DNA from 3 places in the Winslowiella toletana genome. Region 2 is predicted to be linked to each of the others. Evidence: riboswitches for the same ligand, from Rfam matches in the RefSeq annotation. Region 2 holds a riboswitch; each other region holds the start of a gene.
What was found. A riboswitch is a leader RNA that binds a small molecule or an ion and turns the genes downstream of it on or off. The one in region 2 is predicted to bind thiamine pyrophosphate.

Region 1 (4,232 bases), 1.4 Mb from region 2:
ACGATATCTGCGCCAATCGTTGCCGCCAGATGGTTGGCCTGCCCGGTGAGATCCGCACTGGCGTGATAATCAGTGCCGTCTTTTTTAAACGCGTTATTACGCAGATAGGCCCACAGTACGGTAACCATTCCCAGCTCATGCGCACGTTCAAAAGCGGCAGAGATCTCTTCAATCTGGCGGCGCGACTGTTCAGAACCGAAATAGATAGTGGCACCGACGGCAACCGCGCCGAGGTTAAACGCCTGCTCGACGCTGGCGTACAGCGTCTGGTCGTACTGGGTCGGATAACTTAGCGTCTCATTGTGATTCAGCTTGACCAAAAACGGGATGCGGTGCGCATAGCGGCGCGATACCGAGGCCAGCACGCCATAGGTGGAAGCCACACAGTTACAACCGGCTTCAATCGCCAGTTCAACAATATTTTTGGGGTCAAAATAGAGCGGATTAGCCGCAAACGAGGCCGCCGCCGAATGCTCTACTCCCTGATCAACGGGCAAAATCGACAGATAGCCGCTGCCTGCCAGGCGCCCGGTGTTGTACAACGTTTGCATATTGCGTAACACGACTGGAGAACGGTTGTTATCGATCATTACGCGATCGACATAATCCGCGCCGGGTAAATACAGGCTTTCGGCTGGAATGGTCATGCAGCGATGTTGCAGAAGTTGATCAGCTTCTTTACCCAATAACTGTACGATGTCCGTCATGCTAACTCCTGAAAGATAAGTGATGGGCCGAATTTCTTCGGCCCGACCGGTCGACTGTCGCCGCCCCAACAAAGCCTGGCCCAAAACATACGCTTAAGGCAAACTGCTGACTCCATTTTTCAGAACGATTCGCAGGTAATAATCGCCGTTTTGGTATACCGCTCTACCACCAGCGGTAAAAATGGTGTACTGGCCCAATGCCGCCGCCCACTTCCAGCGAATCCGCATGTTCCAGCGCGCCCTGCAGCCAGTGTTTGGCTACTTCAACCGTGGCTGGCCAGCTTTCATGGCGCGGGCGCAGCGCTGCCAGCGCCGCTGACAGGCTACAACCGGTGCCGTGGGTATGACGCGTTGCCACACGCGGTGCGGTAAAGCGCTGCTCAAGATCGGCGGTGAACAGCCAGTCCGGACTTTCGTGCTCGCCGAGATGGCCGCCTTTCATCAGTACCGCCTGGCAGCCCAGCTCCAGCATCGCACGCCCTTGCGCCTGCATCTCATGCTCGTTGCGCGCCATGCGGCAATCCAGCAGTGCCGCTGCCTCGGGGATATTCGGCGTAATCAGGGAAACCTGCGGCAATAAACGCTGACGCATAGTATCAATCGCTTTTACCGACAGCAGCGGATCGCCACTTTTTGCCAGCATCACGGTATCCAGTATCACCCACGGCAGCGCCGCCTGTTGTAAACGATCGGCCACCACATCAACAATATCGCACTCCGCCAGCATGCCGATTTTAGCGCTGTCGATACGCACATCCGACAGCACCGAATCCAGCTGCGCGCCGACGAACTCCGGCTCGATACGATAAACTGACTGCACACCACGGGTATTTTGCGCCACCAGCGCGGTAATCACGCTGGCACCATAAGCACCCAGTGCCGAAAACGCCTTCAGGTCGGCCTGAATCCCTGCGCCGCCGCTGGGATCGGTACCGGCAATTGTCAGAGCGTTAATCCTTTTCATAGCCATTCATCCTTATCAAGTTGATAGAGTGCATCAAGAAAAGCGGGAATAAAGCTTCCCGGCCCATTTGCCACTGCCGCAGCACGCTCTCCGGCAGCAGAAATCACCCGGCAGGCACTGGCAACGTGGTGAATCCGCTCGCCGGGCAGCGCGGCAAACCCCGCCACTACCGCAGAAAGCGCACAGCCGGTGCCGACCACCCGAGTCATGAGCGGCGAGCCACCGGCAACACTCAGCGTGCGTGTGCCGTCAGTGACGTAATCCACCGCACCGGTTACCGCCACCACTGCGCCACTGACCTGCGCCAGCTGCTTTGCCGCCGCAATCGCTGACGCGGAATCGTGTAAGCTATCGACGCCGCGACCGCTGACGGCATGCTGCGCCAGCGCCAGAATTTCAGAGGCATTACCGCGAATCGCCGCCGGTCGCCGTTGCAACAAACGCTGGCAAAATTCACTGCGGAAAGTCAGGCCACCCACGGCGACCGGGTCCAGCGTCCAGGGTTTCTGTGACTGATTAGCAGCATCAATGGCCGCCAGCATTGCCTGCGCGCGGTCGCGGGTTAAGGTGCCAACGTTGACTAACAGGCCATCAGCGATAGCGCTGAACTGCGCGGCTTCTTCAGCATCGACGACCATCGCCGGTGACGCTCCCAGAGCCAGCAGCACATTAGCGGTAAAGGTTTGCACCACGTCGTTAGTCATACAGTGCACCAGTGGCGCATGCTGACGAAACAGAGAGAGGGATTGGGCGACGGACGCGCCAGAAACAGGCTCAGGTTGAAGATTCATAACACTCCCAACCGGCGATCAAGAAGGCGATGCACTCAGGCATCTGACTTCCCTCCGCTGGCATTATCCAGTTCAGGTTCAGCGGGTAATTCTCAGCCTTTTCTTCACAGAGCAGGCACCCCGAGTCATTGATAATTCACGCTATAATTGCTGGCGCTTACGCCAGCAGCTGATAAGAATAAAGCGCAGCTGTTCAGTTGTAAACTTATCGTCATTTTTCGCCAGCAAGGATAACGCGTTAAGCTGCTGTAATCCTTCAACACACATTTGCTCTTGCCTGTTAAGCGTAACTGACGGAATGATAGGAAATCGGACAGATGGAATCGGCTTACTCACTGGAGACTGTATGGCTAAAACAAAAATAATGCTGCTGGCAACGCTGCTGGCGACCACCAGCGTCTGTTTCGCGGCACCGGCGGTGGTGACGCCTGGCGCGGAAAAACCGTCGTATGAAATCACCGAATTTACCGCTGACTTTATCCATTACACCCTTGGTGACACCGCTCCGGCGCTCTATCGCAGTGATAAATATCAGATAAAACAGTGGCAGGTGCGTAATCTGCCAGCGCCGGATGCCGGCAGTCACTGGACCTATATGGGATCGAATTACGTACTGATTAGCGACAGCGACGGAAAAATGCTGAAAGCTTACGATGGCAATATTTTCTATCAACGCTGACCGTGCGACGCGGTTGACGCTTCCCCACTGTCTGGCTCACAGTGGGGAATAGTTTCAGTGATGAGAACGCCCTAGCGCGCCAGCGCCACGGCCTCACCCAACTGCCAGACCGCCATCGCATAATGGTTACTGTGGTTATAACGGGTAATCACATAAAAGTTTGGCAAGCCATACCAGTACTGCCAGCTTTTACCCATATCAAAACGCAGTAAACTCACCTGTTGATTGTTTTGCAACGGCACCTGCGGTTGCAGGCCAGCAGCGGCCAGTGTTGCCGGGCTGTAGCGCGTTTTAAAGCCGGTTTCCAGCCCTGGCGCCTGGCCACTGGCCGGAATCGCGATTGACTGGTTGCTCTGCCAGCCGTGCTGTTTAAAGTAGTTAGCCACGCTGCCAATGGCATCTACCGGATCCCACAGATTGATATGACCATCACCATTAAAATCTACCGCATAGTCTTTAAACGATGACGGCATAAACTGGCCGTAGCCCATCGCTCCGGCGTAAGAGCCGCGCAGATCCAGCGGATCTTTCTGCTCTTTACGCGCCATCAGCAAAAAGGTTTCCAGCTCACCGCTGAAGTATTCTGCGCGCCGTGGATAGGCAAATGACAGCGTCGCCAGCGCATCAATGATGCGGGTTTTGCCCATCACACGTCCCCAGCGCGTTTCAACACCAATAATACCGACGATAATCTCCGGCGGCACCCCATACACCTGGTAGGCTCGCGTCAGGGCATCCTGATGCTGATGCCAGAATGCTACGCCGTTTTGCACGTTATCCGGGGTGATGAATTTATTGCGATAGCGGATCCACGCCCCGTTCGGGCCGGTTGGTGGCCCATAGCTGGGTGCCTGACGATCCATCAGCCGCAGCACATAATCGAGGCGTTTGGTTTGCGCCAGTACATCATGCAGCTGCTGGCGATCGAAGCCGTGCTTACTGACCATATTATTGATAAAGCGCTCGGTTGCCGGATTGCCGGCAAAATCACCGCCTAAGGGATGAACCGCATGCGAGGGTTCGAGGACAAAACCGCCCTTTACATCGCCACGGAAAGGGTTACCTGATGCCGGCGTTTCTGGCGGGGTCGG
Region 2 (4,232 bases):
CCTCCACAAAGGCACCGGCATGCTCTGGTGGCACATCCTGATGAATACCGTGCCCCAGGTTAAATACATGGCCGTTACCCTTACCGAAGCCTTGCAGAATGCCAGCAACTTCCTGCTGAATGCGTTCTGGCGAAGCATAAAGCATCGACGGGTCCATATTGCCCTGTAACGCGACTTTGTCACCGACGCGACGACGCGCATCGGCGATATCAGTCGTCCAGTCCAGGCCCAGCGCATCACAACCGGTTGCCGCCATCTCTTCCAGCCACTGACCGCCGCCTTTAGTAAACAGCGTTACCGGCACACGGCGGCCTTCGTTTTCATGCAGCAGGCCGTCGACGATTTTATGCATGTAGTACAGGGAGAAATCACGATAGTCGCGACCGGTCAGCACGCCACCCCAGGTATCAAAAATCATCAGCGACTGCGCACCCGCACGGATCTGAGCGTTCAGATACAGCGTGACGCTATCTGCCAGCTTATCCAGCATCAGATGCAGCGTTTCCGGCTCGGCATACATCATTTTTTTGATTTTGGTGAAGGCTTTGCTGCTGCCGCCTTCAACCATGTAGGTCGCCAGCGTCCACGGACTGCCGGAGAAACCAATCAGCGGCACTTCACCCTGCAGGTTTTTACGAATGGTGCGTACAGCGTTCATCACGTAACCCAGTTCGTGCTCCGGGTCCGGGATTGGCAGTTTTTCCACATCGGCGCGACAGGTAATCGGCGATGAGAAACGTGGGCCTTCACCGGTTTCGAAGTAGAGCCCTAAGCCCATCGCATCAGGAATGGTCAGGATATCGGAGAACAGGATCGCCGCATCAAGCGGATAACGTCGCAGTGGTTGCAGCGTGACTTCACACGCCAGCTCGGCATTCTTGCACAGTGACATAAAGTCACCCGCCACTGCGCGAGTGGCTTTGTACTCTGGCAAATAACGTCCTGCCTGACGCATCATCCATACCGGGGTGATATCAACGGGCTGGCGCAGCAGAGCACGCAGGTAACGATCGTTCTTCAATTCACTCATCATCAGACTCTCTCAAAAACAGGTGCTCAGTATATCACTCATTGCGCTTCGGCGCGGCACAGTGCAACAGTATCCTCAATCAGCCGACGGGCCACCGTACCCGGCGGCGGTAACAGCGGCAGCTCGTCATAGCGATACCAGCCAGCGTCAATCAGCTCTTTACCATCGTGCTGCAACTCACCGGCATCGTATTCGGCCATAAACGCCATCATCAGTGAATGAGGAAACGGCCACGGCTGCGAAGTCACGTAACGCACGTTTTTCACTTTGACGCTGCTCTCTTCCATCACTTCACGCGCCACGGCTTGCTCCAGCGTTTCGCCGACCTCAACAAATCCGGCCAGTACGGTATAAATACCGTTGCGATGGCGGGCATGCTGCGCCAGCAGTATCTCGTCGCCACGGCGAATGGCGACAATAATGCAGGGCGCGATTTGCGGATAGTAACGCTGACGACAATGGCCGCAGAGACAGGCATTTTCACTTTTGCTGTGGTGCATTTCGTGGCCGCAATAACCGCACCAGCGATGAGAGCGGAAGAATTCTGCCAGTTGGACCCCGCGCCCCGCCAGTTGAAACAACCCGACATCCTGATCGATAATTTGCCGTACCGATCCCATATTTTCCGCGCGGTTCTCGCGGATCAACCACACCTTTTCACCCTGCCATTCACCGATCAGCGATCCTTTCGATCCTGTCAGCCCGAAAGTTTCCGCATTACCGTGCGGCAGATCCCCCTTCGGTAACCAAAGTTTCTGCTCATGGCTGACAACCCACCAGCCAGCGTCTACGCTTGAGATCTCATGTTCCATAAAATTTGTTATCCTTTGCTTTAACAGGCACTCTGTAGTACTGATGTTAAGTATTCGGAAAGATGCTTATAACTATAATACCCAAAGTAGCAGGGTATTTACTCAACGGAGTTGATCATGCTTAACCAGTTAGATGCTCTGGCCGCACGCGTCGGTGGTAGTAATGAACTGGTGGATCTCTGGTTAAATGCCCGCAGACCGCTACTGGCCGCCTATTATCAGTTAGTGGGTATGAAGCCTAACAAAGATCCACTAACCGTACTTGACGATGAAGCTCTGGATAACTTTTGTCAGAGACTGGTGGACTACCTTTCCACCGGACACTTCAATATTTACGAACGTATCATTGATGAACTGCAGGGTGATAGCCCGCTGATTGCGGCTTCCCAGATTTATCCGGCGCTGCAGGCCAACACTGAACGCATCATGGATTATTACGATACTCACCTGGAAACGGCGATTGATGATGACAACTGTCTGGAATTCCAGCAGGCATTATCCGGCGTCGGTGAAGCGCTTGAAGCACGCTTTACTCTTGAAGATAAGCTGATTCAGCTCGCCTTCGACCACAAATTGCGCCCACAGCCAGCGGCCAATGAGCCTGCTCTGGTTCGTCCGGCGTAAGGTTGCTCAGGTAGTAAATTTGTTGTAGTTTGCCAAAAGCCCCCCTATGCTGGAGGGGCTATTTTTTGGTTGTGTTTTATACGACCAACATCTTGTCGGAGTGCCCCCCGGGGCTGAGACCGTTAATTCGGGATCCGCGGAACCTGATCAGGTTAGTACCTGCGAAGGGAACAAGAGTAAACAATCTTTTTCGGTGTTTGCCGACACGTCGTCACACCGTCTGTTACTCCCTCCGAACTCCGGACAAGCCATTTTTCCTTGTAATCAGGATATGAGCTATGTCTACCGTTGAGAAAAAATCCCGTCGTCGTGAGCAACGCGCTCAGGCCCAACAGTTTATCGATTCCCTGCAAGGCACCGCTTTTCCCAATTCCAGACGAATTTATCTGAGCGGTTCACGCGCGGATATTCGTGTGCCAATGCGTGAAATTCAGCTGAGCCAGACCATGGTGGGTGGCAGCAAAGATCAGCCAAAATTTGAGGATAACGAGCCGGTCCCGGTGTACGACACTGCCGGTCCGTATGGCGATCCGAGCGCCAGCATTGATGTCCATACTGGCCTGGAGAAATTACGTGCCGGCTGGATTGCTGAACGTGGTGATACACAAGAGATCGACCAGCTCAGCTCAAGCTATAGCCAGCAGCGGCTGGCCGATGAAGGACTGGAGCATTTGCGCTTTGATAACCTGCCGCGCCCGAAGCGCGCGCTGGCCGGTCGCTGTGTCACCCAGTTGCACTATGCTCGCCTCGGCATCATCACGCCGGAAATGGAATTTATCGCGCTGCGGGAAAATATGGGCCGCGATCGCATCCGCGGTGAGGTTCTGCTGCAACAGCATCCCGGCAACAGTTTCGGTGCACAGCTGCCGGAAAATATCACCGCCGAGTTTGTCCGCCAGGAAGTGGCCGCAGGTCGCGCGATTATCCCGGCCAATATCAATCATCCGGAATCGGAACCGATGATTATCGGCCGTAACTTCCTGGTGAAAGTGAATGCCAATATTGGTAATTCCGCGGTCACCTCTTCGATTGAAGAGGAAGTGGAGAAACTGGTGTGGTCTACCCGCTGGGGTGCCGACACGGTAATGGATCTCTCTACCGGCCGCTATATTCACGAAACTCGCGAATGGATTTTGCGTAACAGCCCGGTGCCGATTGGTACGGTGCCGATTTATCAGGCGCTGGAGAAAGTGAATGGCATTGCCGAAGACCTTAACTGGGAAATCTTCCGCGATACGCTGCTGGAACAGGCCGAACAGGGAGTGGATTATTTTACTATTCACGCCGGTGTGCTGCTGCGCTACGTGCCAATGACCGCGAAACGTCTGACCGGTATTGTCTCACGTGGCGGATCGATTATGGCCAAATGGTGCCTGTCACATCACCAGGAGAGCTTCCTTTATCAGCATTTCCGCGACATCTGCCAGATTTGCGCCGCCTATGATATTTCGCTGTCATTAGGCGACGGCCTGCGCCCCGGCTCGATTCAGGATGCCAATGACGAAGCACAGTTTGCCGAGCTGCGTACGCTGGGTGAGTTGACGAAAATCGCCTGGGAATATGATGTGCAGGTGATGATTGAAGGTCCGGGCCATGTGCCGATGCAGATGATTCGCCGGAATATGACCGAACAGCTGGAACACTGCCATGAAGCACCGTTCTATACCCTCGGCCCGTTAACCACCGATATTGCGCCAGGCTATGACCATTTCACCTCAGGCATTGGCGCGGCGATGATTGGCTGGTTCGGCTGTGCGATGCTCTGT
Region 3 (4,232 bases), 1.2 Mb from region 2:
CAGCGTTAGCATGGCGACCCGGCAGCTTTTCAATAAGGGTAAACAGCAGGAAACAGAGCAGCAGCAGCAGCAGTGCGGTAACCGCGCCCTGCTCACTGCGATACGAGCCAATCTGCTGATACAGCCAGAACGGCAGGGTGCGGAAATCGTCGTTGCCAAACAGCGCCACCACGCCAAAGTCACCAATGGATAATACACAGGCGAAGGCCAGTGCCTGTGCCAGCGGGCGCTTCAGGGCTTTCAGCTCGATCAGCCGCAGCCGGTTCCAGCCGCGAATATCCAGTGACAGGCAGAGCCGGTTATAGCGTTCTGCGATATCCCGCAGCGGGTTTTCCAGCACTTTCATCGCGTAGGGGATTGCCATCAGGGCATTGGTGAAAATCACCAGTCCGTCGGCGGACTGCGGCAGACCGACCGTGCTGTTCAGCAGCAGGAAAAAGCCGGTAGCCAGCACAATGCCGGGCATCGCCAGAATCAGCATGCCGCTCAGCTCCAGCGCCTGACCCGCCAGTGCGCGATGACGCAGGCGCAGTTCGCGGCTGGTCCACAGCAGCATGGTGGTCAGCATCACGCAAAGCAGCCCGGCAGCAATTGCAATGCGTAGCGACGTGAAGGTCGCCTGCCACAATGCCGGTTGCCGCAGCACCGAGCCGAAACCCTGATTGATGCCATCGACAATCACCGCCAGCAGCGGTGGCAGCAATAACAGCAACGCCAGCGTGATTAACAGGCCATCGACAAGTTTTGCCCGCCAGCTGTCCTGCGGATTACGCCAGCCGCTTACCGCCGCCGTGCCTGCCGGAATCGCTTTACTCAGGCGCTGACTGAGCATTACCAGCCCGAGGCAACAGACCATTTGCAGCAGCGCCAGTAGCGCCGCGCGTCCGGGATCGTAGTCGTAGCTGAGTGCCTGAAAAATCGCCAGCTCAATGGTGGTGGCTTGCGGGCCGCCGCCCAGCGATAACACGGTAGCAAAACTGGCGAAGCACAGCATAAAGATCAGCGCAGCGGCCGGCATAATTTGCCGCCGCAGCCACGGCCATTCCACCAGCCGAAAATGGTGCCAGCCGCGCATACCGAGCTGGGCAGCCAGTTGCCGCTGCTCACCGGGAATCTGCTCGAGCGTTTGTAACAACAGGCGCGTTGCCAGCGGCAGGTTGAAGAACACATGCGCCAGCAGAATGCCCTGCAGGCCGTAGGGTGAAAATGGGTAGTCAATGCCCAGCAGCTGGCACAGCTGCGCCAGCCAGCCCTGACGACCATAAACGCTGAGAATACCAAATACCGCCACCAGCACCGGCAGCACCAGCGTCATCGCGCAGAGTCGCAGTAGCGCGGCGCGTCCGGGGAAGCGGCGGCGATACAGCGCTCTTGCCAACGGAATAGCCGGAATGACCGACAACAGTGCCGATAATGACGCCTGCCAGAATGAGAAGCCCAGCACGTGCCACAGATAGCTGTCCTGCGCAATGGCGCGCCAGTCGGTTTCCGGCGCGTTAAACCACAGTGCGCCAAACGCCAGTATCGCGACGGCGACCAGCAGTGTCGCCGCCAGGCCGCCAGGGATCATCCAGCCAGCGATTAACGGCTGACGGCGCGTTGCCATGCACTGATCCATTGCGCGCGTTGATCGGCGACTTGCTGTGAGTTGAATTCCAGCGAAGTTTTCGGAACTGTCAGCGTCTCAAAGCCGGCGGGGAGCTTAATGTCGGTAACCGGATACATCCAGTTGCCGGTTGGAATAGCCTGCTGGAACGGCTGGCTGACGATAAATTTCATAAAGCGCTGTGCCAGTTCCGGTTGCTTGCTGCTGGCCAGCTGTCCGGCCACTTCCACCTGCATATAGTGACCTTCGGCGAAATCCGCGGCGGCATAGCGATCTTTCTTCTCTTCGATCAGATGATAAGCCGGCGAAGTGGTGTAGCTCAGCACCAGGTCACCTTCGCCTTTCAGGAACAGGCCGTAGGCTTCGCTCCAGCCTTTAGTGACGGTAACGGTTTTCTTCGCCAGTTTCTGCCAGGCCTGCGGCGCGTCATCACCGAAGACTTTTTGCATCCACAACAGCAGGCCAAGCCCTGGTGTGCTGGTGCGCGGATCCTGATAAATCACTTTCCAGTTTTGATCGCTGTCGACCAGTTCTTTCAGGCTTTTCGGCGGGTTAGTCAGTGTGGTTTTATCGTAGACAAAAGCAAAGTAGCCGTAGTCGTACGGCACAAAGGTGCTGTTGTGCCAGCCGCCAGGAATAGTCAGTTTGCGGGTATCGACATTACTGTCGGTAAACAGGCCGGTCTGCTCTGCCGCCTGCAACAGATTGTTATCAAGACCGAGGATCACGTCAGCCTTGCTGTTTTTCCCTTCCATCCGCAGACGATTCAGCAGGGAAACGCCATCTTCCAGCGCGACGAATTTCAGCTGGCAGTCGCAGTCAGCTTCAAAGGCTTTTTTGATCGCCGGGCCAGGCCCCCAGTCAGCGGAGAAAGAGTCATAGGTATAGACGGTCAGCGTCGGTTTGGCAGCAAATGCCGGTGCCGCTAACAGCAGTAACAAAGGCAGGGTCCTGTTTAACACTATGCGCTCTCCTTGAGAGGGGATTATATGAGGCGCATGATCTGAGCGACGGGCACTCTCAAATCCCTACGCCGGTATGAGCCGGATCAGGTTCGACGGGTTTTTCTCAGCGGAAAAACGGTGGATGGCAAACAGTCGGCATCACAAGGTTTTTCCGCACCCCGTTGAGAACGGCCCATTCTATTGATTTACTGCCCTCAGTGAAAGACTCATGATTCCGGCGGGGCAAACCAGGCTGATTTAAAATCAAACCAGCCGAGGGTGTTCATGCGGACCCCGCGCATACTGCGCTGCCCCTCCAACAGTAGCCAGTGGTGGAACAGAGGATGCAGACTGTAACTGTCGACCAGCAGTTTACTCCAGTCGGCCAGCGACAATGTCTGTTGCCGCCAGCGCTCGGCATCCGCTTCCCAGTCGATCTGCACACAGTGATGGATCAGCGGGATCTCATACAGTAAGGCGAACAGCGAAAACTCCAGTGGCAGGGTAAAATTGGCGCTGCCCAGCCAGATATCACTTTCGGCTTCGCCGCGATACCAGCTGTCGTAATCGATCTGCTGAGTAATCAGTTTTACGCCATGCGCCGCAAGGATCGGTTCCAGCGCATTGGCAATGCCCTGGTGTTCGATATGATCGCTGTACCAGGTGAGGGTTAAGCTGGTCAGCCCCTGCGGTTTTTCCGCTGGCGTCATATCGCGCCGGTGGTGCCAGCGCGGCAGCAGACCATAAGCCGGGAACCAGTAGCGCTGATAGCCGATGCCGGAGTTGTTCAGCAGCGCTATTGGGTTAAAGATATAGCTGACCCAGCGGCGTACCTGCTCATTGCGGCCCTGCGGCGAGCGCTGATCGAACAGCAGAAAGTAGCAGCCCTCTTCCAGCCGGCTCTCTTCTGATTTTTCGTCCTGCTTTTTGCCCTGCAGTTTCACGCCGGAGTAAACCAGTTCATCTGTGATTTCCGGTAATACCCAAATCGCCACTTCATCTATTAACGCGCGATAGCCAAAATAGTCGTCAAATGCCTGAATCTTTAGCTGTGACTGCTGATTGCGCACCACGGAGTAGGGGCCAGTACCGATCGGCTGGCGCGAAAAGTCGGGCAGGGTTGGCCATTCACGCGGCAGAATCATGGTACTGACATTTCCGAGTAGCCACGGCAGCCAGTTATCCGGCTGACTCAGATGAATATCCAGCGCCCACGGAGTGGAAGATTCAATGCGGATCAGATGGCTGAACAGCGGTTGGCTGGTCAGGCGCGTCAGCGAGGCAATAACATCGGCCATCTCCAGCTCGCGGCCATGATGGAAGTGGATCGCCGGACGCAGGTAGAAGCGCCAGTGGGTAGCGGAAATCTGCTGCCAGTGATGGGCAATATCCGCCTCCAGTTCCCCGTTTTCCTCATTTATCCGCGTCAGGCTGCTGAAAATCTGCCTCGCGAGGTGCGTTTCTGAACGGCGTAAGGGGGAACCGGGCAATAAATTAAGCAGCGAGCGGTAATAAAGCACCCGCAGGATATGTTTGCCCTGACGGAAGCTGCGCCCGAGATGGGAAGTAATCATCTGGCGCACCTGGTTTTTATCGCCGACCAGCTGCACTAGCTGATCGATGCGATCCTGCTCCAGCAGATCTTCGGCGCGCTGCTGTTGCAGCGCGAGGCCGGTATAGAG

Region 1: linked by a shared signal. The riboswitch ahead of thiM (hydroxyethylthiazole kinase) and the one ahead of thiC (phosphomethylpyrimidine synthase ThiC) in region 2 are both predicted to bind thiamine pyrophosphate.
Region 3: linked by a shared signal. The riboswitch ahead of thiB (thiamine ABC transporter substrate binding subunit) and the one ahead of thiC (phosphomethylpyrimidine synthase ThiC) in region 2 are both predicted to bind thiamine pyrophosphate.

What each region holds. Positions count from the first base shown of each region.
Region 1 is NZ_CP134152.1:3,178,706-3,182,937, forward strand. It holds gene fbaB (class I fructose-bisphosphate aldolase) at 1-707, opposite strand, end outside; gene thiD (bifunctional hydroxymethylpyrimidine kinase/phosphomethylpyrimidine kinase) at 871-1,671, opposite strand; gene thiM (hydroxyethylthiazole kinase) at 1,668-2,462, opposite strand; TPP riboswitch at 2,495-2,595, opposite strand; gene RIN69_RS14995 (RcnB family protein) at 2,809-3,141, shown strand; gene mltB (lytic murein transglycosylase B) at 3,213-4,232, opposite strand, start outside.
Region 2 is NZ_CP134152.1:4,605,769-4,610,000, forward strand. It holds gene hemE (uroporphyrinogen decarboxylase) at 1-1,030, opposite strand, end outside; gene nudC (NAD(+) diphosphatase) at 1,069-1,842, opposite strand; gene rsd (sigma D regulator) at 1,960-2,466, shown strand; TPP riboswitch at 2,553-2,653, shown strand; gene thiC (phosphomethylpyrimidine synthase ThiC) at 2,745-4,232, shown strand, end outside.
Region 3 is NZ_CP134152.1:880,732-884,963, forward strand. It holds gene thiP (thiamine/thiamine pyrophosphate ABC transporter permease ThiP) at 1-1,606, opposite strand, end outside; gene thiQ (thiamine ABC transporter ATP-binding protein ThiQ) at 1-12, opposite strand, end outside; gene thiB (thiamine ABC transporter substrate binding subunit) at 1,582-2,568, opposite strand; TPP riboswitch at 2,614-2,742, opposite strand; gene sgrR (HTH-type transcriptional regulator SgrR) at 2,778-4,232, opposite strand, start outside.